DNA from 3 places in the Vibrio artabrorum genome. Region 1 is predicted to be linked to each of the others. Evidence: predicted binding sites of a transcription regulator. Region 1 holds the regulator's gene; each other region holds the start of a gene.

What was found. The regulator MetJ, encoded in region 1, represses methionine synthesis genes. The targets are predictions, from matches to a motif close to TTAGACNTNTANANGTCTAA.
Region 2: a site for MetJ is predicted at 4,284-4,303, ahead of metK (methionine adenosyltransferase). Genes of this name have one in related genera too.
Region 3: a site for MetJ is predicted at 3,135-3,154, ahead of metK (methionine adenosyltransferase). Genes of this name have one in related genera too.

Annotation. Positions count from the first base shown of each region.
Region 1 is NZ_AP025458.1:2,778,721-2,789,199, forward strand. Features, by position in the region: gene metF (methylenetetrahydrofolate reductase) at 105-1,004, opposite strand; gene OCU36_RS12630 (bifunctional aspartate kinase/homoserine dehydrogenase II) at 1,265-3,676, opposite strand; gene OCU36_RS12635 (O-succinylhomoserine (thiol)-lyase) at 3,679-4,860, opposite strand; gene metJ (met regulon transcriptional regulator MetJ) at 5,069-5,389, shown strand; gene OCU36_RS12645 (malic enzyme-like NAD(P)-binding protein) at 5,597-6,886, opposite strand; gene rpmE (50S ribosomal protein L31) at 7,220-7,438, opposite strand; gene priA (primosomal protein N') at 7,782-9,983, shown strand; gene cytR (DNA-binding transcriptional regulator CytR) at 10,224-10,479, shown strand, end outside.
Region 2 is NZ_AP025458.1:2,604,901-2,615,379, forward strand. Features, by position in the region: gene OCU36_RS11635 (phosphoglycerate kinase) at 1-305, opposite strand, end outside; gene epd (erythrose-4-phosphate dehydrogenase) at 471-1,520, opposite strand; gene OCU36_RS11645 (hypothetical protein) at 1,721-1,957, shown strand; gene tkt (transketolase) at 2,044-4,038, opposite strand; gene metK (methionine adenosyltransferase) at 4,426-5,580, shown strand; gene OCU36_RS11660 (DUF2189 domain-containing protein) at 5,948-6,745, shown strand; gene OCU36_RS11665 (SprT family zinc-dependent metalloprotease) at 6,826-7,329, shown strand; gene OCU36_RS11670 (endonuclease) at 7,423-8,154, shown strand; gene rsmE (16S rRNA (uracil(1498)-N(3))-methyltransferase) at 8,307-9,038, shown strand; gene gshB (glutathione synthase) at 9,048-9,998, shown strand; gene OCU36_RS11685 (YqgE/AlgH family protein) at 10,115-10,479, shown strand, end outside.
Region 3 is NZ_AP025458.1:3,057,252-3,067,730, reverse strand. Features, by position in the region: gene OCU36_RS13935 (IS5 family transposase) at 1-797, opposite strand, end outside; gene luxS (S-ribosylhomocysteine lyase) at 917-1,435, opposite strand; partial or broken gene OCU36_RS13925 (transglycosylase SLT domain-containing protein) at 1,517-1,663, opposite strand; gene metK (methionine adenosyltransferase) at 1,901-3,055, opposite strand; gene OCU36_RS13915 (DMT family transporter) at 3,199-4,092, opposite strand; gene cfa (cyclopropane fatty acyl phospholipid synthase) at 4,189-5,337, shown strand; gene OCU36_RS13905 (MarR family winged helix-turn-helix transcriptional regulator) at 5,520-6,002, shown strand; gene OCU36_RS13900 (DoxX family protein) at 6,056-6,811, shown strand; gene OCU36_RS13895 (cytochrome ubiquinol oxidase subunit I) at 7,068-8,654, shown strand; gene cydB (cytochrome d ubiquinol oxidase subunit II) at 8,672-9,808, shown strand; gene cydX (cytochrome bd-I oxidase subunit CydX) at 9,821-9,928, shown strand.

The sequences.
Region 1 (10,479 bases):
CAAGCAGCCTCGGTCAGTCGTTATTCTACAATCAAAAATTCTAACGAAGTTATCGAGGCTTTTAACAAGCTAGGATGACCCGTCATTTACTCCGATGGGTATAACTACAGCGTCGCAACTTGTGGGCGAACACCTAACGTATGACAAAGCGCATACGTCATTTCAGCTCGGTTTAACGTGTAGAAGTGGAAATCTTTTACGCCTTCACGGCTCAATGTACGAACCATATCAATCGCTTGGCTCGCACCAACTAACTGACGAGTGGTTGGATCATCATCCAAGCCTTCAAACTGCTTCGCCATCCAACCTGGAACTTTTACGTTATTCATGGCGGCAAAACGGGACGCCTGCTTAAAATTCGATACGGGTAGGATCCCCGGTATAATCTCAACCTCAATACCAGCAGCAACACAACGATCACGAAAGCGTAGGTAGCTTTCTACATCGAAAAAAAACTGCGTAATGGCACGGTTAGCACCGGCATCCACTTTACGTTTTAGGTTAATAAGATCAGATTGAGCACTTTTGGCTTCAGGGTGAACCTCTGGGAATGCTGCCACTGAGATATCAAAGTCGTGACGAGATTTAAGCAATTCAACAAGATCAGAGGCGTACATATCGGGAGCACCACCGCCAGGCGGAATATCACCACGCAACGCCACAATACTTTCAATGCCATTTGCCCAATAATCATCGGCTATTTGAATCAACTCTTCACGATTTGCATCAATACACGTTAAGTGTGGTGCTGCAACTAGACCCGTTTGGCTCTTGATCTCTTTAATAATTGAGTGGGTACGATCACGTTCACCCGAGTTTGCACCATAAGTGACTGATACAAACTTAGGTTGAAGAGTCTTTAAACGATGAACGGAATTCCACAAAGTCTCTTCCATCTTTTCACTGCTTGGTGGAAAAAACTCAAATGACACATTGATGTTGTCAGAAAGTTCAGCGATATTCTGATTCAAAGCGTCGATATGACTGGCGTGTGTGTATCCCATCTTACTCTCCCTGTGGCAAAAGCAACCACTAATCTCAAATTCCCAAACGACGTATAGACGTCTATATGTCCATAGAATGTATTGAATACGATTTAATGTCAACAGATCGATTATGAATTTTTCTCAAGAAGATCGTGAGTAAAACTTAAGATACTAAGTGGGGACACCAAGCAAAAAAAGCTGAAAACACATTGTGCTTTCAGCCTAATCGATACTAGTGAATAGTCGGTTGTTTACGCCATAAATAAGCTGATTACTTATTAAAACAAGCTCGACATTCTGTTTAAGTCAGATTGAATGGCGCCTGCGGTGACTTCACGTCCAGCTCCGGGACCTCGAATAACCAATGGATTGTCTTTATACCATTTGCTCTCAATAGCAAAAATATTGTCACAAGGCAGTAAATTCGCCAATGCGTGATCTTTTGACAACGCCTCGACCCCTACGGTGGCTTTACCACTCTTTTCTAAACGCGCGACATAACGTAGCACTTTTTGTTGAGCGTGCGCTTTTTCCAAGCGTTCAGCCAGTTCTTCGCTTAGCACTGAAGCTTTATCAAAAAACTCATCGACCGACAGGTCTTTCAACTCTTCAGGAACCAATGATTCTACTTTTACATTCTCAGGTTCAATCTCTAAACCCGACTCACGCGCCAAAATCACCAATTTACGCATCACGTCAGAGCCATCTAGGTCAGCACGAGGATCTGGCTCTGTCAGCCCTTGCTGCCATGCCAAATCAACCAATTCGCTAAACGGCACTGAGCCATCAAACTGTTGGAACAACCAAGATAGAGTCCCCGAGAAGATACCAGACAGTGCCAGGATGTCATCGCCACTTTCACGTAAATCACGTACGGTATGGTTAATCGGTAAGCCGGCTCCTACCGTTGCATTGTACAACCAGTGACGGCTGATCTTAGCAAAGGCACTTTTCACTTGGTGGTAATACTCGCTGGATGCCGAGCCTGCCACCTTGTTGGCTGAAATAAGGTGGAAGCCGTGTTGGGCAATTTGCAGGTATTTTGCTGCAAGCGCTGGACTCGCAGTGACATCAAGTACCACCACTTCATCATAGCCCTGAAGAGAACCCAAACGGTCAAGCCAATCGTCACCATTATTGGCAATGGCTTCATCATCAAAACGTTGACTGACGGAATTCGCATCAATACCTTGCTCATCAAACCAATACGTTTGGCTATCAACCACCGCAACCAAGTTAAAATTCATTCCATGGCGCTTTTCAAGTTCAGCCTTTTGCTCAGCGAACAGACTTAACCAACTTGATCCAATGTTACCCTTGCCACACAAAGCTATCGCAATACGCTTTTGCGCTTGAAATAGTTGAGAGTGTATACCTTTCACTAAACCCGATGTTTCACTTTTACGAAGCACAGCCACCAAGCTCAAGCCTGAATGAGCTTCCGAGATAAACTCAACCGGAGAACCCTTAAGCTGTTGGTAGAAACCGTAACAATGATTTGGATTTTTAGTGACTCCCGCCCCCACAGCAGCAATTAAAGAGAAACCTTCTTTAAGCTTAATTTCGGCTTCAATAGCATGATCTTGTAGGTACTCTAATGCACTGCCTGCTATCTCTTCGGTGTAGGCTAAGCGCAAGCAGTTTTGATCAGGTTCAAGCTCATAAGCTAGAGGCTCTAATTGAGCACGCTGAAGTCCTTCAAGAACTTCATTTTCTAGACGACCGAAATCATGTCCATGGCCGAAAGTTAGCTGAACAATGAAGACTTCATCCAAAGAGGTTATGATTTTTGCACCACGACCTGATGCCAGTACTCGCTCTATCTGCGTAGAGCCGGCTTCTGGCTGATAGCTGCAACGTAAGCTGAGATCCATAGCACTTTGAGCCACAGGTTGAAGCGTTCGGCTATGCAGCACTGGAGCCGCTAGGCGAGCCAATTCACTCGCTTCATCAAGGCGAAGCAGAGGCAATAAACACGCATCAGACACTAAACGAGGATCGGCGCTGTACACGCCAGCCACATCACTCCAAATGGTCACGCGCTCCACCTCAGCTAAAGCACCAATCACGGTCGCTGAGTAATCCGACCCATTACGACCAAGCAGTACCGTTTCGCCCTCACTGTTCTGAGCCATAAAGCCCGTAATCACCACACGGCAATGTGCATGCTGTGCCAGGACTTCTTTAATCAGAGGGTAAGAACGGGCACGGTCAACTTCCGGTTGAGCCCCCACGTCAGCTCGTAAAAAGGCACGCGCATCTTGAGCAACCGCTTGTAAGTCATGCTGGCACAACAAAGCCGCGAGTAGACGTGAAGACCAAACCTCACCGTGTCCAAGCACCTGGGCTTTTTGCGCTTCGCTCAAAGGGGCGGTTAGCTCACCCAAAGCGGTAAATTCCTGTTGAATGGTTGCCGTGAGCTGAATGGCAGCCTCACCTTCAAGCAGTGCTTCAATCAGTCCAAGCTGGAACTGACGAAGTGTTTGCAGACATTCATGTGCGATACGACCATCTTTATCAAGCGCTTCAACAAATTCAATCAAACGGTTGGTTGTTTTACCTGCGGCTGATACAACAACTAAGTCCGTTGCGGATGAGTAGTCTCTGAGAATATTGACCACACGTTGGTAACATTCAGGATTGGCTAAACTGCTACCACCAAATTTATGTAGCTGGCGAAAGTTTGTCATTATTAGGCCTCCCCTTCAGTGATAAAGTGCTGTGTTTTTTCAAAAGCTTGCTTGAGATCGTCAATGAGGTCTTCCGCATCTTCAAGGCCAACCGAAAGACGCAGCAGTTGCTGAGATACACCAGCCTCAGCCAATGCTTCTTCCCCCATAGCTCGGTGAGTCATAGACGCAGGATGACAAATCAGACTTTCAACACCGCCCAATGATTCTGCCAAAGAAAACAGCTCTAACTTATCAACAAAGTATTTAAGCGCTTCAAAAGAACCCGCAAATTCAAAACTCAACATACAACCAAAGCCCGATTGTTGTTTCTTTGCTATCTCGTGCCCCGGATGTTCAACAAGGCTTGGGTGATAAATAGTCCCCACCAGTTCTTGTTGTTGTAGGGCCGTCAGAATGTCACGAGAACTTTCTTCGTGAACACGCATACGCGCCCCCAACGTGCGAATACCACGGAGCGTCATGTAGCTATCAAATGGTGTGCCGGTCGCACCAATACAGTTGCCCCACCATGCTAGCTCTTCAGCATGCTCTTCTGTCTTAGTGACCACAACGCCACCAATCACATCTGAGTGTCCGTTGATGTACTTGGTTGTCGAGTGAATAACAAAATCAGCCCCCAGCTCTAATGGCTTTTGGAACACTGGGGTCAAAAATGTGTTGTCGACAGCAACCAGAGCACCCACTTCTTTCGCTTTACGGCAAGTTTCTGCAATATCAACCACACGAACCAATGGGTTCGATGGGGTTTCGATTAAGATCAACTTTGGCTTGAGCGCGATCGCCGCATCCAGTGCAACTTGATCCGATTGATCAACAAACAGAACGTTGAAATCACCTTTTAATGAGCGAGTGTTAAACAGACGGTAAGTACCACCGTAGCAATCGTGTGGTGCGATAATAAGATCATCACCACCTAGGAAAGCAGAAACCCATAAGTTAAGCGCCGAAGTACCACAGTTAGTGACAACCGCGCCTTTGCCCGACTCAAGCTCAAACAGTGCCGTTTCTAATAAACCGCGGTTTGGATTACCAGAACGAGTGTAATCGTACTTTGGCACTTCACCAAAAGCGGGAAAACCATAGTTAGTCGACAGATAAATAGGTGGGACAACGGCATGATGTTGCTTGTCTGACTCGATGCCCGTCCGTACTGCTATTGTTGCTGGCTTCCGGCTGCTCATAGGTGCTTCCTTACAAGTTTTGCGTCTGAGAATCACAGCGGCTGATCGGCATTTTGCGGCTGTGCTAGATATAGGTTATTCACTTTACTTCCATAAATGTGAGACGTCAACACTTCTAGACGTCCATATGTCTTTGCTTATGGCAGTAAATCCCGCTAAAATCACCACTATTAATTTATTCTAACAACTAAAGTGATGAAGGTACGCAATGGCCGACTGGAATGGTGAATACATAAGCCCATATGCTGAGCATGGAAAGAAAAGCGAACAAGTAAAGAAGATTACAGTTTCTATCCCTCTAAAAGTGTTAAAGGTTCTGACTGACGAGCGAACTCGCCGCCAGATTAATAACCTACGCCATGCCACAAACAGTGAGCTACTGTGCGAAGCCTTTCTACATGCGTACACAGGCCAACCACTACCTACGGATGAAGACCTTCGTAAAGATCGTCCTGACGATATCCCTGCTGAAGTGAAAAAACTGATGACAGAAATGGGCATCGAATTCGAAGCGTTTGACGAAGAATAAAAACAACTCAGTCACTGCCTTCATTATTGATTCGCTATCGCTGAACTCTATTTTTTGCATCACTGACTAGTTTTATCAGTGTGCTGTGAATCAGAGACATAAAAAAACCGACTCCCGATGAGTCGGTTTTTTATTATTCGTTTTCGTCTCGATAACGAAACGACGATATCAGACAACTATGTCATCCAGTTTCTATACTATATGTCTCTATGCCATATAATTAGCTGGCATCTCGATACGAGCTACGCCAGATTCAACCGCCGCTTCCGCTACAGCTCGTGCTACGCGAGGAAGTAGACGTGGGTCCATTGGCTTAGGAATGATGTAACCCTTACCAAACTCCAGTGTAGTCTCACCGGCAGCTGCCAATACTTCAGCTGGAACGTCTTCTTTTGCCAGTTCACGAATCGCTTTCACCGCCGCCAGCTTCATTTCGTCATTGATTTCGCTCGCACGTACGTCTAATGCACCACGGAAAATAAATGGGAAACACAGTACGTTGTTGACTTGGTTAGGGTAGTCACTGCGGCCTGTCCCCATGATTAGGTCAGAACGGACTTCGTGTGCAAGCTCAGGCTTGATCTCTGGGTCTGGGTTTGAACATGCAAACACAACGGGATTATCAGCCATCAGCGTTAGAGCTTCAGCAGGCAGTAGGTTAGGCCCCGATACACCCAAGAACAGGTCTGCGCCTTCGATAACCTCTTCAAGCGTGCGCTTGTCCGTGTTGTTTGCGAACAGCGCTTTGTATTCATTTAGGTCATCACGACGTGTATGGATCACCCCTTTACGGTCAAGCATGTAGATTTTTTCACGCTGAGCGCCACATTTAATCAGTAGTTCCATGCATGCTACAGCCGCTGCGCCAGCACCCAAACAGACGATCTTACACTCTTCAAGCTCCTTACCTTGAAGTTCAATCGCATTCAGCATACCCGCAGCCGTTACAATCGCCGTACCGTGTTGGTCATCATGAAATACCGGTACATCACAACGTTCAATCAGGCGACGTTCAATCTCAAAACAGTCTGGGGCTTTGATGTCTTCCAGGTTAATACCGCCGAATGTATCTGCGATATTCGCAACCGTATCAACGAACTCATCGATTGTGCGGTGTTTTACTTCAATATCGATAGAATCTAAACCAGCAAAACGCTTAAACAGGAGCGCTTTACCTTCCATAACAGGTTTAGAAGCAATAGGGCCAAGGTTACCGAGACCAAGAATCGCCGTACCGTTAGAGATAACAGCAACCATATTGCCTTTACCTGTGTACTTATAAACGTTATCGACGTTCTGTGCGATCTCGCGAACAGGCTCAGCCACGCCAGGGCTGTATGCAAGTGCCAGATCTTCTGCAGAGTTTGCAGGCTTCGTCAGGGCGACGGCAATTTTACCTGGCATTGGGAACTCATGGTAATCAAGAGCTTGCTGACGGAATTGTTCTTGAGGTGATAAATCTTGAGAGGATTGAGCTTGGCGGCTGTCTTCAGACATGGGTGTTAGTTCCTAGGATATTATTATTTGGGGGATCTTGTTCATGTTAATGGATGTACTTCAAAGTTCCTAGATGGCTACAGCTTCTGTCTCATTAAAAAACGAGATTTCACTACTAATAAGACCAGTGAGCAGTTGAAATTACTGCCACTTGTTGAACTTTTGAACGGATACTTATCGTGCATAATATGGGAAGCACATATAAGAATAAGCCTTCGCCATTGATGATGAATTGGCGCAGAATTCGAGCGGCCTAATATTCATGGCTTTCTCAAAGGCTAAACAACAAAAAAGGACACCGAAGTGTCCTTTTTTATGTCTAAATAGCGAGAATTACTTCTTGCTAGAAAGAGCACCAAAACGCTTGTTGAAGCGATCAACACGGCCGCCTGTATCTACGATACGTTGCTTACCAGTGTAGAATGGGTGACATTTGTCACATACGTCTAGGTGGATTGATTCTTTTGCTAGCGTTGAGTTGAACTCAAATGTGTTGCCGCAAGAACAAGTTGCAGTAACTGCTTTGTATTCTGGGTGGATTCCAGCTTTCATGGGATAACCTCAAGTAGGCCGTGTCGCTATACGATTCTAAGCCGCACACCACACGTAGTTAAAAAATAAATAAAGATACCGCTGCATCACTCAATCGCGATAAAGCCATACCTTTAAGGCGCAGTATAGTAATGAATCTGTGAGGTAGGATCAACTGATTTGATACATTTTTCACCAATAGTGTCTTTATTTCTTTTGTCGCAAAGATGATGGTGATGAATATTTGAGGAGGTGAGTCGTCTTCATGGGGCGACTTAGCCTTCTCTTGCAAACTGTTTCTCGAATTTAGCCGCCTTATCCTTTAGACTGTTCACTCTCGTCATCTCAGCAAAGCCGTCCCTTTATGCGTCCAATGATTGCCCGTGTGGCGCTGCCTGTCCCACTCGACAAGCAGTTTGATTACAAGATTCCCAACCACCTATTTCCGATTATTGGTGGTCGAGTCTCTGTGCCTTTTGGACGGCAAACCTTAACTGGGATTGTGACGGCCCTGGTTAACGAATCTGAATTCGAGCTAGACAAGCTCAAGCCCATTAAAGCTTTGTTAGACAATCAACCCGTTTGGCCTGAATCGGTCTACGCACTCTTGGTATGGTGCAGTCAGTTTTACCAATACCCACTGGGGGAAACCTTAGCCAATGCTCTGCCAAGCGCCTTACGAAAAGGCAAAGCGGCCGACTTTGCGACGCTTGTCGAATGGCAACTGACGCCATCAGGTCGAGATCAACTGATGCAAGGCTTTGGTCGTGCTGTCAAGCAAGCCAAAGTGATGCACATGCTTGAGCACGGCCCGGTTTCTCATCAAGAATTCATTGATGAAGAGGTGGGCAGCGCGGTACTTAAGACGCTGGAAGAAAAAGGCTGGATTGAATCGGTAGAGAAAAAGCCAAAACGCCATGCATGGCCTGTCGAACTCGAAAACGACCAAGACAAACCAAAACTCAATGCAGAGCAAGCCATCGCGATTGCGACCGTCAATAGCCAAACCGACTTTGGTTGCTTCTTGTTAGAAGGTGTCACCGGATCAGGTAAGACTGAGGTCTACTTAAACATGATCAAACCGATCCTTGACCAAGGCAAACAAGCGTTAGTTTTGGTTCCTGAGATTGGCCTAACCCCACAGACCATTAACCGCTTTAAGCGACGCTTTAATGTGCCGGTAGAGGTTATCCACTCGGGATTAAACGACTCCGAGCGATTGAATGCTTGGCTATCAGCACGAGATCAGATTGCTGGCATCGTCATTGGTACCCGTTCAGCGCTATTCACCCCCTTTGCTGATTTAGGCATTATCATTGTTGATGAAGAACATGACGCTTCTTATAAACAGCAAGATAGCCTGCGCTACCACGCTCGTGATGTCGCGATCATGCGTGCTCATAAGGCGCAAATCCCTGTCGTTCTTGGTTCAGCAACCCCCGCTTTTGAAACGCTGCACAATGCTCAAATCGGTAAATACAGTTACCTAACCCTCACCTCACGCGCAGGGGTCGCTTTGCCGACCACCAATAAAGTGTTGGATGTGAAGGGGGAATACCTGGAAAGTGGTTTATCTGCATCACTCATTGCAGAAATGCAAAGACACCTCAAAGCAGGCAACCAAGTGATGCTGTTTCTCAATCGACGAGGGTTTTCTCCGGCATTGATGTGTCATGATTGCGGTTGGACCGCCGAATGTAAACGCTGTGACGCTTACTACACCTATCACCAATACAGTAATGAAATGCGCTGCCACCATTGCGGCTCGCAGCAACATATCGTGCACCATTGCCAAAGCTGTGGTTCACAGAACTTGGTGACAGTCGGTGTCGGTACCGAGCAACTGGAAGCTCAACTAGGTCAGTTATTTCCTGAATACAAAACCGTTCGTATTGACCGAGACAGCACCCGCCGTAAGGGCAGCCTAGAGAGCGCGCTAGAGTCTATTCGTCAGGGGAAATACCAAATACTTATCGGTACACAGATGCTGGCTAAAGGCCACCACTTCCCTGACGTGACACTTGTGGCATTATTGGATGTTGATGCTTCTTTATATAGCAGTGATTTTCGCGCTTCAGAAAGATTGGCTCAATTATTCACTCAAGTTGCCGGTCGAGCAGGGCGTGCTAGTAAACCGGGTGAGGTAATCTTACAAACTCACCACCCAGAACACGGCTTGTTACAAGCGCTTCTTCACAAAGACTATAACCACTTTGCTCAAACAGCACTGGCGGAACGCAAACAGGCGATGTTACCGCCTTATACCTTTATGACTCTGTTTAGAGCAGAAGCGAATGACACGCACTTGGTGGAAGAGTTCTTACGTCAGGTACGTCACACATTGGAATCGCACCCTTTGTTTGACGACTATTGTATGGTGCTCGGTCCAACGCCAGCGCCATTAGCCAAACGAGCAGGTAAATCTCGCTGGCAGTTAATATTGCAAACACAAACGCGCTCGCTTATGCAGAAGCTATTAATGAGTGCAAAACCTGCGATTAATCTATTACCCGCTGCAAAAAAAGTGCGTTGGTCGCTCGATATTGAACCGCAAGATTTAAGCTAAACCCATCATGGTTAAAATTAATGGTGGGTTTATTCAAAAATATTTCATCTTTTTCATGACCCACCTCACACCAGTCGTGTGATTTTTGTTAATCTAACCGTAACTTTACTCGGATGAAACAAATAAAATATTGTCATGAAAAAAGGGTTAGCAACACTTTCATGATATTTGTTCAATCACACTTATTATTCGTGCCTTAGACAATTAGGCAGCAAAGGAACTTAAAAGAGGGTTTAATTTATGGCGACAATGAAGGATGTTGCCCAGTTAGCAGGCGTCTCAACAGCCACGGTATCACGTGCATTGATGAATCCTGAGAAGGTCTCCGTGTCTACTCGTAAACGAGTCGAGACAGCAGTGCTTGAAGCTGGATACTCCCCCAACACATTAGCTAGAAACTTACGTCGCAACGAATCAAAAACCATCATCACTATCGTTCCTGATATCTGTGACCCTTATTTCGCCGAGATCATTCGTGGTATTGAAGATGCCGCAG
Region 2 (10,479 bases), 170 kb from region 1:
TTTAGCTCTAGGCCGTTTACGTAATCTTTCGCTAGTTTAACGTCGCAGTCTAGTGCGTCGTTTAGGTAGTTAACTACAGGAGCTAGAGAGAACTCTTCGTTGTATTCGCCTTCAGTAGGACGACCAAGGTGAGAAGTAACCATTACCTTTGCGCCAGCTTCTAGACAAAGTTTGATAGTTGGTAGTGATGCTAGGATACGTGCATCTGAAGTTACTTTACCGTCTTTTACTGGTACGTTTAGGTCAGCACGGATGAATACGCGTTTACCTGCAAGTTCCAGGTCAGTCATCTTGATCACAGACATGATTTGTCCTCTCAAATTTAAATAAATATAAAGTTTTGGAAACTCAGCAACCCTGCTAAGTCTATAAATTATTCAACTGGTAATACTTTAGCTGCTTATAATATGTGGATACTTTGCATTTATTTCAAGCTAAAAATAAATAATCCGCATATTTGCTTCTAGGCCTTACTTCTTACCTTCAGAAGCTTGCATTGCAAGAACCGTATCCAGCATTCGGTTCGCAAAGCCCCATTCATTGTCACACCACACGAGCATTTTCACTAGGTGGCCATTACTCACTCGAGTTTGTGAACCATCAACGATTGCGCTATGGGGATCGTGATTAAAGTCGATGGAAACGAGCGGCGCTTCAGTATAGTCAACTATATTGTGTAATGTACACTGGGAGGCATTAACAATGGTTTGATTTACGTCATTAACTTTCACATTTGCATTAATTGTGACACTTAAATCCATCGCTGTGACGTTTACCGTCGGCACGCGCACAGATATCGCTTCAAATTTGTTAGAAAATTTCGGGAAAATTCTTTCAATACCTTTATGCAATTTGGTATCAACAGGAATGATAGATTGGCTTGCCGCTCGAGTACGGCGCAAATCACTGTGGTACGCATCGATAACTTGTTGATCATTCATTGAAGAGTGAATGGTTGTGATGGTACCGGACTCAATGCCAAAGGCGTCATCAAGTACCTTAATGATCGGGACAATACAGTTGGTAGTACATGAACCGTTAGAAACGATTCTGTGGTCAGCTTCGATAGTATCGTGATTGACACCGTAGATAATGGTGTTGTCTAGGTCATTAGCACCTGGGTGTGAAAACAACACCTTTTTAGCACCAGCAGCAATGTGCGCTAGACCATCATCTCTACAGCCATAAACACCTGTACAATCGAGAACAATATCCACCTCAAGGTCACGCCACGGCAACAGCTCGATATCAGCAAGGTGCAAAATACGAATCGTATCGAACTCACCTTTATCTTCCACACCGATGCCATGGTGAACATAGATGTGTTCTTGGTCGTTGGAGATCTTCTTACCGAAGCGGCCGTGACTGGTGTCGTACTGCAATAGGTGAGCCATAGCGTCCGGCTGAGCAAGCTCATTGACCGCTACTACTTTGATTTGTTGGCTTTTGCCACTTTCATAAACAGCACGCAATACATTACGCCCTATTCTTCCAAATCCGTTTATCGCGACTTTTAGCATGATTCCATCGCCCTACATGATTTTCATGCCACAAATAGTAACCGATAGCCATCTAAAGCGCATTAAATTCGTGATATGTATCGAAGCATTACCTCTATAAAACTTGATTAATATTTCAATGATATGCATTTTAGCTGAAAGATAAATTATTTTTCTGTTGGCTATTTCTTTTCTCGTTTCATCACCCAAAGGAAATGACTATGTCAGGTTACCCAGCGACCCACTTTTGTAAGCAATGTTCACAAGAAACGCCTCATAGCGAAATCTTAGTGAGAAAAACGAGCAGCTACGACAGGGATCGTTCGTTACTTGGAAGAGTTAAGCTAATGGCTCACACCTTTATCAATGGTGGGCATTACTACGACATGGATCGATACGTGACGTGTAAAATCTGTGGCCGCAAAGAAAAAGATAACCGGGGTAATGAGTTTGAGTAAATCTTAAACTCATAGAATCCAAAATAAAAAACCGAGCAACATGGCTCGGTTTTCTCTTTTCTATACTCAAAATAATTTAAAGAGTATTAAGCTAAAAGCTCTTTCGCTGTGTTTACAACGTTTTCAGTCGTGAAACCGAACATTTTGAACAGCTCGTCTGCTGGTGCAGATTCGCCGAACGTTGTCATACCGATGATCTTGCCACCAAAACCAACGTACTTGTACCAGAAGTCAGCGATGCCCGCTTCAACAGCGATACGTGCCGTTACGTCAGATGGAAGTACAGATTCACGGTACTGCGCATCTTGCTTGTCAAATGCGTCAGTGGCAGGCATAGAGACTACGCGTACTTTCTTACCTTCAGCCGTTAGCTCAGCAGCAGCGTTAACCGCAAGCTCAACTTCAGAACCCGTTGCAATGATGATTAGCTCTGGCTTACCAGCACAATCTTTCAGGATGTAACCACCCTTAGCGATGTTAGCCACTTGCTCAGCGTCACGATCTTGTTGTGCCAGGTTTTGACGAGAGAAGATAAGTGCAGAAGGACCCTCTTTACGTTCGATTGCCAGTTTCCAAGCCACGGCAGACTCAACTTGGTCACATGGGCGCCATGTGCTCATGTTTGGAGTCAAACGTAGAGAAGCGATCTGCTCCACCGGTTGGTGAGTCGGACCATCTTCGCCTAGGCCGATAGAATCGTGTGTGTAAACTTGGATGTTCTGAACTTTCATCAGAGCCGCCATACGCATTGCGTTACGTGCGTATTCCATGAACATTAGGAACGTTGCGCCGTAGGGTACGAAACCACCGTGAAGGGCGATACCGTTCATGATCGCTGTCATACCGAATTCACGTACACCGTAGTGGATGTAGTTACCAGAGAAGTCAGTTGCTTCAAGCGACTTAGAACCCGACCACATAGTCAGGTTAGAAGGCGCAAGGTCAGCAGAGCCACCCATGAATTCAGGTAGCATAGCACCAAACGCTTCTAGTGCATTTTGAGAGGCTTTACGTGAAGCGATGTTTGCTGGGTTAGCTTGAAGATCAGCAATGATTGCCGATGCTTTCTCTTCCCACTCAGCGGGTAGTTCGCCGTTAGTACGACGTTTGAATTCTGCTGCTAGTTCTGGGTAAGCCGCTGCGTATGCGTCAAATTTAGCATTCCACGCCGCTTCTTTTGCTGCGCCTGCTTCTTTTGCATTCCACTCTGCTGCGATATCCGCTGGGATTTCAAAAGGACCGTGTTCCCAACCCAGTGCTGCTTTCGTTGCTGTGATTTCATCAGCGCCTAGTGGAGCACCGTGACAGTCGTGCGTACCGGCTTTGTTTGGCGAACCAAAACCGATGATCGTTTTAGTACAGATAAGAGTTGGACGAGGGTCCGCTTTCGCCGCTTCAATCGCTGCGTTGATAGCGTCAGAGTCGTGACCATCTACCGCTGGGATTACATGCCAACCGTAAGCTTCAAAACGCTTAGGTGTATCGTCAGAGAACCAACCTTCCACTTCACCATCGATAGAGATGCCGTTGTCATCCCAGAAAGCGACTAGCTTACCAAGACCAAGCGTACCGGCTAGAGAACAGGCTTCGTGAGAGATACCTTCCATCAGACAGCCATCACCCATGAACACGTAAGTGAAATGATCGACGATGTCGTGGCCTTCTTTATTGAACTGTGCCGCCAGTGCTTTCTCTGCCATCGCCATACCAACAGCGTTAGTGATGCCTTGACCTAGTGGACCCGTCGTTGTTTCGATGCCCGGTGCGTAACCATACTCTGGGTGACCTGGAGTCTTAGAGTGCAGTTGACGGAAATTTTTCAGGTCTTCAATTGAAAGCTCGTAACCTGCAAGGTGAAGCAGAGAATAAATCAACATTGAACCATGACCGTTAGATAGGATAAAACGGTCGCGGTCAGCCCACTCTGGGTTTGCTGGGTTGTGGTTCAAGTGGCCACGCCAAAGCACTTCAGCGATGTCAGCCATACCCATAGGTGCGCCTGGGTGGCCTGAATTTGCTTGTTGAACACCGTCCATGCTGAGTGCGCGGATTGCATTGGCTAGATCTTTACGAGAAGGCATGTCTGCTCCTGAGTACATAAGCGAATTAAAAAAGAGATAGATGCTAAACTTTTCATTTTTATTAGCGCGGGTATTCTCTCAAACGACTTTAGCGACTGCAAACGTTTTACTGGCATTTTAATGTTCATTTTTCGCAACTTTCGAACATTTATGTCAGCCAACAACAATAAACCTCAACGCCACGCAAACGTTTAGTTATGGCATATCATAAAAAAGAGCTTGTAATTCAACCGCTGGAATTTAGAATAGCCGTCTAGATGTAGAAACACCTACAGAACATACTGTATTGAGTGGCAGCGCTTCCTAGCTTGCGACGCCTAAAATTATTTGCATATCACTGTTTGCAACCAAAACTATTTGCAACCAAAAACTAAAAGTGGAGCTCTCATGGCTAAGCACCTATTCACTTCTGAATCTGTTTCAGAAGGTCATCCAGATAAAATTGCAGACCAAATCTCTGATGCTGTTCTTGATGCCATCTTGGAACAAGATCCGAAAGCACGCGTTGCTTGTGAGACTTACGTAAAAACCGGCATGGTTATGGTTGGCGGTGAAGTAACAACATCGGCATGGGTTGATATCGAAGAAATCACTCGTGAAACAGTACGTGAAATTGGTTACGTTCACTCTGATATGGGCTTTGATGCTGACTCTTGTGCAGTACTAAACACCATTGGTAAGCAGTCTCCAGACATCAACCAAGGTGTTGATAAAGCTGACCCTAAAGATCAAGGCGCGGGCGACCAAGGTATCATGTTTGGTTATGCGACCAACGAAACACCAATCCTAATGCCTGCACCAATTACTTACTCTCACCTTCTGGTTAAGAAGCAGGCTGAAGTACGTAAGAGCGGCAAGCTTGATTTCCTTCGCCCAGATGCGAAATCACAAGTAACATTCCAGTACGACCAAGGTAAAATCGTTGGTATCGATGCGGTTGTTCTTTCGACTCAACACTGTGATTCGGTAACCACACCAGACCTACGTGAAGCGGTTATGGAAGAGATCATCAAGCCAGTACTTCCTGCTGAGTGGATCAACAAAGACACGAACTTCTTTATCAACCCAACCGGTCGTTTCGTTATCGGTGGCCCAATGGGTGACTGTGGTCTAACCGGTCGTAAGATCATTGTTGATACCTACGGCGGCGCGGCTCGTCACGGCGGCGGTGCATTCTCTGGTAAAGATCCATCAAAAGTTGACCGTTCTGCAGCTTACGCAGCGCGTTACGTTGCAAAAAACATCGTAGCGGCTGGCATGGCTGACCGTTGTGAGATTCAACTGTCTTACGCTATCGGTGTTGCAGATCCAACATCTATCATGGTTGAAACGTTTGGTACTGAAAAAGTAGCGCACGAGATCATCATTGAAGCCGTTCGTCAAAACTTCGACCTACGTCCATACGGTCTTCAAGAGATGCTGAACCTGCTTCAACCTATCTACAAACAGACAGCTGCATACGGTCACTTTGGTCGTGAAGAGTTCCCTTGGGAAGCGACAGACAAAGCCGCAATCCTTGCGGATTTCGCAGGCCTAAAATAATTTAGCGACTGCAATTTGTTTCTTTAAAGCCCTGACTTCTGAGTAAGGGCTTTATTTTTATGCACTTACCAGCTCTTTCTCGGTATCCCCGACTCTACCGACCTCTTTTACCGTTAACCACTTAGTATAAAAAAACGCCGATAATTTGTATTTTCCATCACTACTGACAATAGTTAAGGTAACTCCTAAGCGATCAAGCTCACATTTAACTTAAATTAATTCAGTCTGATAACGCTCGTTAAATGCACGCTAGAACAATAACTGGGATGACAAAGAGCCATTGAGCTCAACACCATAGCTCTCACACAAGCCACATCGGTGAGCCTTATGGAATTATAACTAGGACGTTATTTAACTAGGGGGATCTATGCCTCGTACCGCTCACACATCCGAACTCAACGAGAAAAAAGACAAGGTCAGCGACCAAGATTACGCTCGAACTATTCCTTGCAACCAAATCAGTATTTCCGCGCCCTTCCATTGGTTGTCGCTTGCTCTGCATGACTTAGTAAAAATGCCGTTAATCAGCGCATTTTACGGACTGTGCTTTATGGTGGCCGCTATCGCCATTGTTCAACTGGTTCAATGGCAAGGAACGCACCTTGTTGTGATGCCAAGCCTGATCGTCTACATGCTGATAGGCCCATTTCTTGCTCTGGGTTTGTATGATGCCGCTTGGGAAAGAGAAAAAGGGCACAACACCAACCTACTGCACTCGATGAAAGCCATCACTCGCAACTCTACCCATCAATGGGCCTTTGCAGTGGTATTGATGGTCGCGATGATATTTTGGATGCGTATCGCGGCGTTATTGCACGCACTTTACCCTTCAGTGCAAGGTGCGCCATTGACTGAGTTTGCTCCCTTCTTAATCACCGGTTCAGTGATTGGTTTTGTTATCGCAAGCCTGATATTCAGCATATCGGCATTTTCAATTCCATTAATGATGGAAAGACGCGTTGATGTAATGAGTGCCATTTTCACTAGCTTTAATGCGGTAAGGTCAAACATCCCTGCGATGGTGGTGTGGGCGAGCATTATTTGCGCTGGAATTTTAGTGGGGTTTGCGACTTACGGAATAGGTATGATTGTCACGATGCCGCTGCTTGGTTATGGTACATGGCATGCTTATCACGCGATCATCAAGAAGAATCACCATCTATAAATAATCGCCATAGTAACGAGCAATGTTATGATGAGGCCTTAGCTTAAACGCTGAGGCCTTTTATTTGGAGTTAACAACGTTTGTCTTACACCCCGCAACAACATCGAGCAAATAAGAAATTGGCCGAGTGCCTAGCTATCGCAAATCAACATTTCTCTCGTGAATTTCCACACCCAATTATCACCTATAAGTTAAGAGGTAAGGCGGCGGGAAAGGCCTACCTTCAGCTCAACGAAATTAAGCTCAACCCTGTGCTATTTACCGAGAATGAAGAAGCCTTCATCAATGAGGTTGTGCCTCATGAGCTTGCACACTTAATTACTCATCAGGTATTTGGCCGAGTGAGACCTCACGGCAATGAGTGGAAATACGTCATGGAAAAGGTATTCAACGTACCGGCCAGAACAACTCACCGTTTTGAAATCACTTCAGTTCAAGGAAAAACCTTTGAATATCGATGTGAGTGCGCCACTTACCCATTATCAATCCGACGACACAACAAAGTACTTCGAAATCAATCGACCTATCGCTGCCAACGGTGCCAGCAAACCTTAGCTTTTACTGGAACTCAACTAAGCGAATAACCGATTGATTGGCTCGTTAGAATAAATCTAATAGAGCGACCTGATATTTGAGTGATAGACTTACGTTTATCATACTTTTATCAGTCTTTTTCTATGCAAAAACTCACCTTCAAAGCATTTGGCCTATCAGTGTCTTATTTCTTATCAATAGTATTGGGCCTACTGGTAACCCAAAGCGTTTTCGCCGCTCCGCCGAGCTCATTTTCCAAAGCAAAAAAAGAAGCGGTGAAAATTTATCTCGACCATCCAACCTCTTTTTATTGTGGTTGTGACATCACTTGGAAAGACAAAAAGAAAGGTATCCCAGATCTGAACAGCTGTGGCTATCAAGTTCGAAAGCAACTAAAACGAGCAAGTCGAATTGAGTGGGAACACGTGGTTCCAGCTTGGCAATTCGGTCACCAGCGTCAGTGCTGGCAAGACGGTGGGCGCAAGAACTGCACTCGCCATGATAAGGTATTCAAGTCCATGGAGGCCGACCTTCACAACTTGACTCCCGCGATTGGAGAGGTGAACGGAGATCGATCCAATTACAACTTCAGCCAGTGGAATGGCGTGAATGGCGTGAGCTACGGTCAGTGTGAAATGCAAGTTAACTTCAAGCAGCGTAAGGTTATGCCGCCAGACAGAGCAAAAGGCTCTATCGCTCGCACTTATCTTTACATGAGCCAAGAGTATGGTTTCAAGCTCTCTAAGCAACAAACCAACCTAATGATGGCGTGGAACAAGCAATTTCCTGTCGACAAGTGGGAATGTACTCGTGATCAGAAAATCTATGCCATCCAAGGTAATCACAACCCATTTGTTTACCCTGCTTGTCAATAACCCCTTTCGTTGCAGCACTATTCCTGACTGTCTCAAAAAAGAGTTTCAGAATTGCCCTGAAACTCTTGCTCTCCCCTTGTTTTTTCAACGAAAAGCATCCATGTTAGGCAGAGACAAAATACCCAAATGAACATATTTATAGGTTTACCAGCATGAGAATCCCTCGTATCCATCACCCAGAACGCATCCATCAGTTAGGTTCACTCGCTTTAGGCGAAGATGCCGCGGGTCATGTTGGTCGCGTCCTTCGCATGAAAGAAGGCCAAGAAGTTATTCTATTTGATGGCAGTGGTGCTGAATTCCCTGCGACGATAGCTGAAGTATCAAAGAAAAATGTCACCGTTAATGTTTCTGAACGCATCGAGCACAGCAGCGAGTCTCCGTTAGACTTACATTTAGGCCAAGTGATTTCACGTGGTGACAAAATGGAGTTCACGATTCAGAAATCGGTTGAGCTTGGTGTGAACACCATTACCCCTCTAATTTCAGAGCGCTGTGGCGTTAAGCTGGATACAAAACGCTTCGAGAAAAAACTCGCACAGTGGCAAAAGATTGCTATCGCGGCGTGTGAACAGTGTGGCCGCAATACGGTTCCTGTCATTCGTCCAATTATGCAACTTGAAGAGTGGTGCAGCGAACCAAGCGAAGCATTAAAGTTAAACCTGCACCCTCGTGCAAAGTACTCAATTAACACCCTTCCAGAACCCATCAGTAAGGTGCGCTTACTGATTGGCCCTGAAGGTGGCTTGTCAGCTGAAGAAATCGGCATGACAGAACAATACAAATTTGAAGAGACGCTACTCGGCCCACGTGTACTTCGTACCGAGACAGCTGCTCTAACCGCAATTACTGCCTTACAAGTCCGTTTTGGCGATCTAGGCTAGGAGAAAAAAATGATCAAACTTGGCATCGTAATGGATCCAATTTCATCCATTAACATCAAAAAAGACTCTAGCTTTGCCATGATGCTTGAAGCTCAGCGTCGTGGTTACGAAATCCATTACATGGAAATGGATGATCTACATTTAGATCAAGGCGTAGCCATTGCTGACACTAAGGTGGTAGAACTCAAAGAAGATCCAAACGGTTGGTACGAATTTAAGTCAGAGCAAACTATTGCACTATCAGATTTAGATGCGGTACTGATGCGTAAAGATCCTCCGTTTGATACAGAGTACATCTACGCAACTTACATTCTTGAGCGCGCTGAGGAAAACGGTGCACTGATCGTCAACAAACCGCAAAGCCTGCGCGACTGTAACGAAAAACTGTTCACTGCTTGGTTCCCAGAACTGACCCCAACGACCATCGTGACTCGTAAAGCAGAAAAGATTAAAGAATTCCGCGAGAAGCATGGGGACGTGATTCTAAAACCCCTTGATGGCATGGGTGGCGCGTCTATCTTCCGCGTGAAGGAAGGCGATCCAAACGTATCGGTGATCATTGAAACCTTGACCAACCACGGTCAGAACTACGCAATGGCACAAACCTTTGTTCCAGACATCAGCAATGGTGATAAGCGTATTCTTGTGGTTGACGGTGAGCCAATGCCTTACTGTCTCGCTCGTATCCCAGCAAAAGGGGAAACTCGAGGTAACCTTGCCGCTGGCGGTACCGGTGAAGCTCGTCCGCTAAGTGACACCGATTGGGCTATCGCAAGAGCCGTGGCTCCTGCACTAAAAGAGAAAGGCTTAATCTTTGTAGGCCTGGATGTTATTGGCGACAAGCTGACAGAAATTAACGTGACTAGCCCTACTTGTATCCGTGAAATTGAAGCCGCTTTTGATATTTCAATTACGGGTAAATTAATGGATGCAATCGAGCGTCGCGTTAACACTAAATAGCCTAAACTAAAGAAAGCCTTTGCTATTGCAAGCACAGACGTCATTAGGCACAGAATTGATGAGCGGCTCTACGCCGCTCTTTTTCCTTTACTGGGAACACACTGGCAGGAGGCTCTATGAATTTAACGAACCACTTTCTGGTCGCTATGCCCGGAATGAAAGACCCTTACTTTCAAAATTCGGTGATCTACCTTTGTGAACACAACGATGAAGGTGCGATGGGCTTAATGATCAACGCCCCTATCGACGTCACTGTTGGTAGCATGCTTAAACAAGTTGAGGTTGATTCTGAGCAACCGAAATCCAATCAAGCAAGTCTTGAGAAACCGGTATTGAATGGTGGACCAGTCGCAGAAGACCGTGGGTTTATTTTGCACAAACCTAAAGGCAACTACCAATCCAGCATCAAGATGACTGATCAAATCTCGGTAACCACCTCAAAAGATATCTTGATGGTGTTAGGGACAGAAGATGAGCCGAT
Region 3 (10,479 bases), 280 kb from region 1:
TGTTTCACTCGATGCATTGCTGTCTCTGACAGCGAGCGTTTATGATAGCCATACTGCTTTTTCCAAGTCCTGTTGGAGCCGTATAGCTTCTGACAACCTACCGCTAAATTACGAGGATGCCCACGTTCCCAGAATGCCGCCCCTTCTCGTGGCGGGATGAGTGGAACCGCTCGCTTGATCCGTATAGCATCATAGCAACCCCTTGTGTCATAAGCGCCATCACCTGATATCTCAATGATTTTACGACGTGTCTGCTTTAGCAAGTTTGGGAGCACTTCGGCATCGGTTACGTTAGATAAACTCAGCTCTGCTGCGACTATTTCGTGGGTGTTTGTATCTACTGCGATGTGCAGCTTACGCCAGACTCTGCGCTTCCCATCAGTACCATGCTTCTTGACCTTCCATTCACCTTCGCCATAAACCTTGAGGCCAGTGGCATCAATGGCCAGATGTTGTATTGTTCCTCTGGTTTTGGTTTTAAATGAAACCTCAACTTCCTTAGCTCGGCGGCTTATACAGGTATAGTGCGGGCAAACAAGCGGGATGTTAGCCAGCTTCAATACTGAGTCTAGAAAACCTTGCAGCGCTCTCAATGGCAGAGAGAAAACGCGTTTCACCATCAGTGCGGTAGTAATGGCTAAGTCGCTGAATCGGCGAGGTCTACCACGCTTGCCTTGTTTGTTTTGCTTCCACTCGGCTATCGCTTCCTCATCAATCCAGAAAGTAAGTGAACCACGGTTTATTAGGGCTTTGTTGTACTGTTTCCAGTTAGTTGTTTTATAACGAGGTTTCGGCATAAGGCAACGAAGATTAGCTGATTTAGCCGATCAGATCGTAACTTTCTGATTTAGTTCCATCGAATTACGCAACAAAGCCCATGGACTGTTTAGTTCCCTATCATGCGACAGAGCCTAATTTAGTCAATACGCAACTCTTTCAGCATAGATTCTGGCAGTGCCAAATCATCATTCTTATTGACTGCAACGCCCGCTTCTAGAATGTTTTTCGCGATTTGCTTTGCCTCATCTAAAGAGTGCATTGCTGCTGTACCACATTGGTATTCATTCAGCTCAGGGATCTTGTTTTGACTTTCTACTTTCAATATGTCTTCCATTGCTGCAACCCAAGCATCCGCCACTTGCTGCTCTGAAGGCGTACCAATCAAACTCATGTAGAAACCAGTACGGCAACCCATTGGTGAGATATCGATGATCTCAACGCTATCACCGCTTAAGTGGTTGCGCATAAAGCCAGCGTACAAGTGCTCTAACGTGTGAATTCCCTTCTCAGAAAGGATGTCTTTGTTCGGTGCCGTAAAACGTAAGTCAAATACTGTGATGGTATCTCCCTTTGGAGTTTGCATCGTTTTAGCCACACGAACTGCTGGAGCATGCATACGTGTGTGGTCTACGGTAAAACTGTCTAATAAAGGCATTACATATCTCCTGATTGTAACCTCCAATACTTACACGTATTGGTCATCATTTCTATTCATTCCCCTTAACGTATTAGGGGGCTAAAAGAGCCAGCCGCTGTAGTCTTCTAATTCCTGACGACATTGCTTCAACTGCCCGCCATACGTCTTTGTAGTTTGCTCCACGCGTGTTGCAACTTTAATTAAGCTAGGTTTGCTTTTATAGGCCCCACGCTTATAGCCGCCGCGGGTTCTGTCACAAATATAGTTGGAGGTGTGTAGCCCCAGCACTTGTCGAATTTTCTGTTTCATTCATCGATAGCAGTGTTGTTTTTCATTGTCATCTATCACCGCTTCCTCTGGTAAGCCGTTTGAGCTACCGCCTTATTTTAGAAAGGCTTTGGCCGCTGCTTCATCACTAACTGGACTCAGATAATAAGGCCCTCTACCAGAGGCGAGGGCTTTATCGATTCTTGCATGACTCGGTTATTTGATGTCAGCGAAATCGCGTAGGATAGCTGCTTTATCCGTTGCTTCCCATGGGAACTCTTCGCGACCGAAGTGACCGTATGCTGCCGTCCGCTTGTAGATAGGTTGAAGCAGGTTAAGCATTTCTTGTAGACCGTATGGACGTAGGTCGAAGTTTTGACGAACCGCATCAATGATAATTTCATGTGATACTTTCTCAGTACCGAACGTTTCAACCATGATAGATGTTGGGTCAGCAACACCGATAGCGTATGAAAGTTGGATTTCACAACGGTCAGCCATGCCAGCAGCTACGATGTTTTTCGCTACGTAACGTGCTGCGTAAGCTGCACTGCGGTCTACTTTCGATGGATCTTTACCAGAGAACGCACCACCACCGTGACGAGCTGCGCCACCGTAAGTATCTACGATGATTTTACGACCAGTTAGACCACAGTCACCCATTGGACCACCAATAACGAAACGACCGGTTGGGTTGATGAAGAAGTTGGTATCTTTAGTGATCCACTCTGAAGGTAATACTGGCTTGATGATCTCTTCCATTACCGCTTCACGTAGGTCAGGTGTTGTTACTGAATCACAGTGTTGAGTTGAAAGAACAACAGCATCGATACCAACAATCTTACCTTGGTCGTATTGGAAAGTTACTTGAGATTTCGCATCTGGGCGAAGAAAATCTAGTTTACCACTCTTACGAACTTCAGCTTGTTTTTGAACAAGGCGGTGAGAGTAAGTAATTGGAGCTGGCATTAGAATTTCAGTTTCGTTTGTAGCGTAACCAAACATGATGCCTTGGTCGCCTGCGCCTTGCTCTTTAGGGTCTGCCTTATCAACACCTTGGTTGATGTCTGGAGACTGCTTACCGATGGTGTTTAGAACCGCACACGAGTTCGCATCAAAGCCCATGTCAGAGTGAACGTAGCCGATTTCACGAACTGTTTCACGAGTGATTTCTTCGATATCAACCCATGCAGAAGTCGTTACTTCACCACCAACCATAACCATACCGGTTTTTACGTAAGTTTCACAAGCCACGCGTGCTTTTGGGTCTTGCTCAATAATTGTGTCAAGAACTGCGTCAGAGATTTGGTCTGCGATTTTATCTGGATGACCTTCTGATACCGACTCAGAAGTGAACAGGTGCTTAGTCATGATAGCTCCAATCTTAAGGTTTACTCATGGCTAACTAACGCAAGCTTGCCACGAAAAATACAATATGTTTTGTAGGCATTTCTACATCTAGACGTCTATTTTCAATTTCCATGTTCGAATTACGAAAATGATTATTGGGTTTGCTAATATTCGATTATTACTGCTTCTGGTTGGCGTTTTTTCAGGCTTTCGTATGTTTGAGCTGCTAAATTTGACACGATCATACACATCATTACCGTAATTTGAGTTGTGCTGAATTGTTCTCCCATTACGGTTGCTCCTAGAACCATTGCTAGAATTGGATTGATAGTTCCAAAAAAACTTAACTCTGTAGTGGTTATCAATGGAATTGTGAATACGTAAGCCCCATATGCGATACAAGTTAAACCAATAACTAACCACGCCATTGCTTCCCATTGATGAAGAGATGAAGGAATAGCTGAAACATAATTAATTCCTCTTAAATTCACATCCCAATATGCAATTGGAAGAAGAATTACCCCACCAAATAAAAGCTTCCACGTCAATAATTTATACCAATTTATGGTCTTCATTACATGTTTAGTTACAATGCTGCCTGCAATAAGTGCAGTCATCGAGCCGATAAGCAAAATTACTGAAATCAAGCTAATAGATGTTGATGAGGTTAAGAATAAATATGAAGCCGCAACAATAAGAATTGCAGATGAAATAAATTGAACTTTTGATGGATGTACCTTGTGAGCGGCTGCCATAACAACAATGCCAATGACAGGAAGCGCTATCATTCCAACGCCTACCAGAGTACTAGGTAGGTAAAGAGCAGCAGCAAAAAGAAGACCAAAGAAGAGCGCTATATTTAGCAACCCAATCAATAACAACCAAGGCAATTCTTGCTTTGTAGGCAGAGTCGGTCTTAATGCTAGTAAAATAACTCCTGCTGGAAGCGCTCGCCAAACTGCTAACGCAAAAGGAGACCATCCTTTAAAAAAAGTTGTCAAAACTGCATAAGTAGTTCCCCATAACAATGGCGCCAATATCGCCAAAAGTATTTTCATTTCAATTCTCAATTAATGTTTACGTAAATATACTTTACATAAACCTTCTTGAGTAGTAAAGTCTTTGCTCAATTTAATTCTTTTGGAGAAATAGAAATGAAAGAGGGTGAGTACGCTATGTTTGAAGAAATGCTTGCTGTTGCAGACATAAAAATTAACGGCAATAGACCTTGGGACATTCAAATCCATGACACTGCCGTATTTAACCGAGTGCTAACAGATGGCTCTCTTGGTTTTGGCGAGTCTTACATGGATAAAATGTGGGATTGTGATGACATTGCTGAAATGATCTCTAGAGTACTTGCTTCTAAAATCGATAAGAAATTAGATCTAAAGAAAAAATTAGTTCTTGGAGCGCACATCGGAAAAAGCAAAGTAAAAAAATTCTTTAATCCTCAAGGAACATCTTTATCAAAGAAAAACGTTCAATTTCATTATGATATTGGCAATGATTTATACAAAGCAATGTTAGATAAACGTATGACATATACGTGTGCATACTGGGATAACTCAGATAATCTAGATGATGCACAAGAGGCAAAGCTTGATTTAATTTGCAAAAAGTTAGACCTAAAACCGGGGATGCGAATTCTAGATATCGGCTGTGGATGGGGCAGTTTTATGATCTATGCTGCTGAAAAATATGGTGTAACTTGTGATGGATTGACACTATCCGAAGAGCAAGCAAAGCTTGGTTCTCTCCTAGTAGATGAAAAAAATGTTCCAGTAAACTTTATCCTTAAAGACTATCGACTATATGAACCATATGAAAAATATGACCGAATAGTTTCAGTTGGGATGCTAGAGCATGTTGGTTCATCAAATTATTCTGATTTTTTCAAATGCGCAAATAAACTCATGAAAGATGATGCAATTTTTTTGCTTCATACCATCGGTTCTTTTGAGTCAACAACAACAAATGATCCTTGGATTCATAAGTACATATTCCCTAATGGTGAAATTCCATCATTGGCGCAGCTCTCTATTGCAATGGAACCTGCCTTTAACATGGAAGACTTGCACAATATAGGTCAGAGCTATGACCTGACTCTTTGTGCTTGGTATGAAAATTTTCATAAGGCATGGACGACAAAACAAATCGATTATGACGAACGCTTTTATCGAATGTGGAAATATTACCTATTGAGTTGTGCTGGCGCCTTTCGCTGTCGCGATTTAAGCGTGTGGCAAATGTCATTAACTAAAGTGGGAACTAAATCACCAAACGGTCGAAGAGTTGGGTGATATGCCACTGAATCCATTAACATTAATTAAGAAAACCATTAAGTATTTACCAATCTTTTTGGTAGACTTTTGTGTCATCTCAACTGGCATCGTCATCTTCTCGACTTTGATGTTTCAGTTAGCAGTAACTAAGTTCCAATTGCTAGTTTTAAAATACATATAGCGTCATAACTGAGGTGTGCATGAAAAATAATGGTAAAGACAAAGAAATATTTAGAGAGTGGATGGATATCAATCCAAATTTATCTGATATTGATGTTAAGTTGAATACTCAATTTGTCTTATTTTCTAATAACATAATTAATACTCGTTGTAATTTTTGCAAATCTTACGGTCTAAATACCTCAGAGTTCGACGTTATTGCAACATTATACAGATCCGGAGGTAAGCATGAGCTTACTGCAAAAGAATTAAAAGAGAGAACACTTTTACCCTCATCGGGCGCACTATCTAATCGCGTTGATAGACTTGAGTCAAAAGGACTGACCAAAAGACGACATGATATTCGTGATAAGAGAAGTGTAAAAGTAGCATTAACTAAATCTGGTTTGGAGCTTGTGCAAAAAATCCATCCAATATTTTTTGATGTGATGTCAGAACAGTTCTCTAACTTAAGTGATGATGATAAGAAATCTCTAATTAATATCATGAGTAAAATAACGTAATACAACAAAAAGGTCAGCTACATGCGCATGCGGTAGTTGTATAGGAGAAAGAAATGGAAAGAAAAAACTATTCTATGATAGTCGTCATTACTGGTCTAATTACTTTGGCCAGTGCGGTGTTCAACGCTGAGTTGTATGACGGAACTTGGTCAATGATAGCCACTGTTGCTGCTGCATTGTTGGTCCCCGTAGCAGCTTATGTTTTTAGGAACAATTTAACACTATCATTTTTAATCCCGCTGTTTTTCAACACGATTGTAGTTCGAAACGCCGATCAACATGATTGGACTGCAATTGGTTGGGTTGCAGCAGTAACATATATACCGTTGTTGCTACAGGCATTCATTGTTTTTAGAAAGACATATCTGGTTGAAGGTTCGACTGAAACTGCACTTAGCATGATCCGCATTTTTATCGGTTTGAACTGGTTGACGCACTGTACGGAAAAGCTATTCGTATCATCTCATGATGCTGGTTTAGTTGGATTCTTTGCGAATGGATTTGGTAATTTGGTGGTTGGTCACCCTCTTACCGATTCAACAGCAAATGCTCTAATTGTATTGGGCGGTATTGTTGAGTTTGCAACCGCTATTTCACTTGGTCTGGGAGTATTCTCAAGATTCGGTGCGTTTATGTCTGCATCTTACCTAGTTGTTGCTCAAATCGTTGGTGGTCACTTCTCTGTCGGTTATACGTGGATTTTGCCGGGAGGAGGCTGGGAGCTAGCATTTTATTACTTCATGGTAACTATACCATTCATGCTTCCGAAGGTTGGTGGTGCGGTCGCTCTAGAGCGATGGCGAGGCTGAATAGCAAGCTCTTTAACAATATCACAATGGGGGTTTTGACTCTATTCCAAGAGAGAAATGAGTTTGAAATAGGTGGATAGTTCAGGCTCGTGTCGGATGGATTAAACCTATATTTTCGGCAGGATCCAATCAACCAACAAAGCGTATTTTTGCAAAAAAGCGTTGTGATAATTCAATATTTTTCAAGTGTAAATAACACTTGCATATAAATTGCAACATGTAGAGAGTGTCATTCAGCAGACACATAGGAGTTACCATGATTGACGTAGTTGATCTGTCGCGGTTTCAGTTTGCACTGACAGCGATGTATCACTTCCTATTCGTACCATTGACTCTCGGTATGGTCTTTCTTTTGGCCATTATGGAATCGATGTACGTATTGACGAACAAGCAAATCTACAAGGACATGACCAAGTTCTGGGGTAAGCTGTTCGGTATTAACTTTGCACTGGGTGTGGCTACTGGTCTTACCATGGAGTTCCAGTTTGGTACGAACTGGTCATACTACTCCCACTATGTAGGTGACATCTTCGGTGCCCCACTGGCGATCGAAGCACTGGTTGCTTTCTTCCTTGAGTCAACTTTTGTTGGCCTATTCTTCTTCGGATGGGATCGTTTATCAAAACATCAACACTTAGCTGTAACCTGGTTGGTTGCTCTGGGTTCTAACTTCTCTGCACTTTGGATTCTTATTGCGAACGGCTGGATGCAAAACCCAGTTGGCGCTGAGTTCAACTTTGAATCTATGCGTATGGAAATGATGAGCTTCGCAGACGTTGTACTAAACCCTGTAGCGCAAGTTAAATTTGTACACACAGTCGCGTCTGGTTACACGTGTGGTGCAATGTTCGTTCTAGGTATTAGTTCTTACTACTTATTAAAAGGCCGTGATGTGGCGTTCGCTCGTCGTTCGTTCGCTATCGCAGCTTCTTTCGGTATGGCAGCAATCTTGTTTACTATCGTGCTAGGAGATGAATCTGGTTACGAACTTGGTGAAGTTCAAAAAGTGAAGTTAGCAGCAGTAGAAGCTGAATGGCACACAGAGCCAGCACCAGCGGCTCTCTCCTTGTTTGGTTTACCGAACCAAGAAACAATGAACACCAATTACGTAATTAAGATCCCTTACATAATGGGTATCATCGCGACACGTTCATTTGACGAGAAAGTAACAGGTCTACATGACTTACGTGAAGAGCACGTTGACCGTATCCGTACCGGTATATACGCATACGAATTGCTTGAAAAACTGCGTGCAGGCGACAAGTCTGAAGCAAACATGACTGCATTTGACGAAGTGAAAGGTGACCTAGGTTACGGTCTACTTCTAAAACGTTACACAGACAAGGTTGTTGACGCGACTGAAGACCAAATCCAAGCCGCTGCGGATGATTCAATCCCAACAGTATGGCCGCTATTCTGGTCGCTCCGTATCATGGTTGCGTGTGGCTTCATCATGCTATTCGGATTTGGTGCGTCATTCATCCAAACATGTCGTCAGAAGATCGAACAGAAACCATGGATTCTTAAAGCTGCATTGTTCAGTATTCCACTTCCATGGATTGCTATCGAAGCAGGTTGGTTCGTTTCTGAGTATGGTCGTCAACCGTGGGCTGTAAATGAAATCCTACCGGTACACGTTGCTGCTTCAGCACTGACAACAAGTGAAATCTGGACTTCACTATTTGCAATCCTAGCACTATACACCACATTCCTAATTGCAGAAGCATACCTAATGGTGAAATTCGCTCGTAAAGGTCCAAGCAGCCTGAAAACTGGTCGCTACCACTTCGAGCAAAACGCTGACTCTGTTGAAGACAAAGTTAGTCGCCAAATAGAAGCGTAAGACAAGGAGACAAAAAGGTGTTTGATTACGAAATCTTGCGATCCATCTGGTGGGTACTGATCGGTGTTCTACTAGTTGGCTTTGCAATTACTGACGGTTTCGATATGGGTGTGGGCGCACTTGTACCTATTATCGGTAAAAACGACACGCAACGTCGTGTAATGATTAACTCGATCGCACCTCACTGGGATGGTAACCAAGTATGGCTTATCACTGCTGGTGGTGCATTGTTCGCAGCATGGCCTTTGGTTTACGCGACATCGTTCTCTGGTTTCTACCTAGCGATGATCCTAACTCTAGCGGCACTTTGGCTACGTCCAATCGGTCTTGATTACCGTTCAAAGATTGAAGATAAAAAATGGCGTGACACTTGGGATATCTGTATCTCAATCAGTGGTTTCGTTCCACCAATCATCTTTGGTGTAGCGTTTGGTAACCTTCTACAAGGTGTTCCATTCCAGTTGAATGAATTCCTAATGCCAACGTACCACGGTTCATTCTTTGGTCTACTAAACCCATTTGCTCTGCTATGTGGTCTAGTAAGCTTGTTCATGATCCTGATGCAAGGTGCAACTTGGCTTCAAATGAAGACAACTGGCGAAGTACATACTCGTGCTCGTAACGTAGCTCAGCTTACTGGTCTACTAACAGTGGTTGCATTTGTGGTTGCTGGTTTCTGGATCCAAAGCATCGAAGGCTACGTTATCGTAGGTGGTATCGACACTGCAGCGGCTTCTAACCCTCTAAACAAAGAGGTTATCCGTGAAGCTGGTGCGTGGATGAACAACTTCGAAGCTTACCCACTACTATGGGCTGCACCTGTACTAGGTGTTGCTATGCCGCTTCTAGCTGTATTGGCATCTCGCCTAGAGAAGTGTGGTATCGCGTTCCTAACGTCAAGCCTTGGTAACGCTGGTGTTATCTTTACTGCTGGTATCGCAATGTTCCCATTCGTAATGCCTTCAGACCTAATGCCAAGCCAAAGTCTGACAATGTGGGATGCAACTTCATCTGAACTGACTTTGAACCTAATGACAGGCGTAGCGTTTGTTATGGTTCCAATCATCCTAGCTTACACGTCTTGGACTTACTACAAGATGTTTGGCCGCTTGGATGACCAGTTCATCGAAGAAAACAAAAACTCACTATACTAAGGAGCTATTACTATGTGGTATTTCGCATGGATTCTAGGTGTACTACTTGCTTGTGCATTCGGTATCATCAACGCTCTTTGGTTAGAGCACTCAGAAATGATGGATAAAGACAGTGAGTAACCTGGGGTTCTGAGCATTGGTATCTATACAAATTAGTCACATGTTGAGCCGTTGATTTAGTTTAACGTGAGATCGGAGAAGTGGCCCCCAATTTTCGGACATGACTTTAAGTGATTGATCTGTTGTGATAGTACCCAGAAACATTGGAACAGATTATGACTAGAAAACGTAGAAACCACTCTCCTGAATTTAAAGCGGCTCTGTCGCATGATAGGGAACTAAACAGTCCATGTGGTACTCAAATTGGTGTTTTTAACATTAACTCGAGCATTACATGGACTTCTCTGTAAGCTGGCGGTAAACACCCTATTGCAAAGCTTCACCATCACTAGTCTTCTCAATTTTTACTTTCATTGCTGCTTAAAACCTATTCTATTCACATAGTGGGGTTATGACACGTTTATGTTAGTACTAGAACCCCTATCAATTCATCAGTTGTAGCTGCCTTCTTTGAACCATTTATAGTATATACGACAATACGATGCTTGAATTGGCTTTGGTGTAGCAAAAGCAGCTTGCCACTAATTGGAAAGTGATAAGCTCCCAGCATA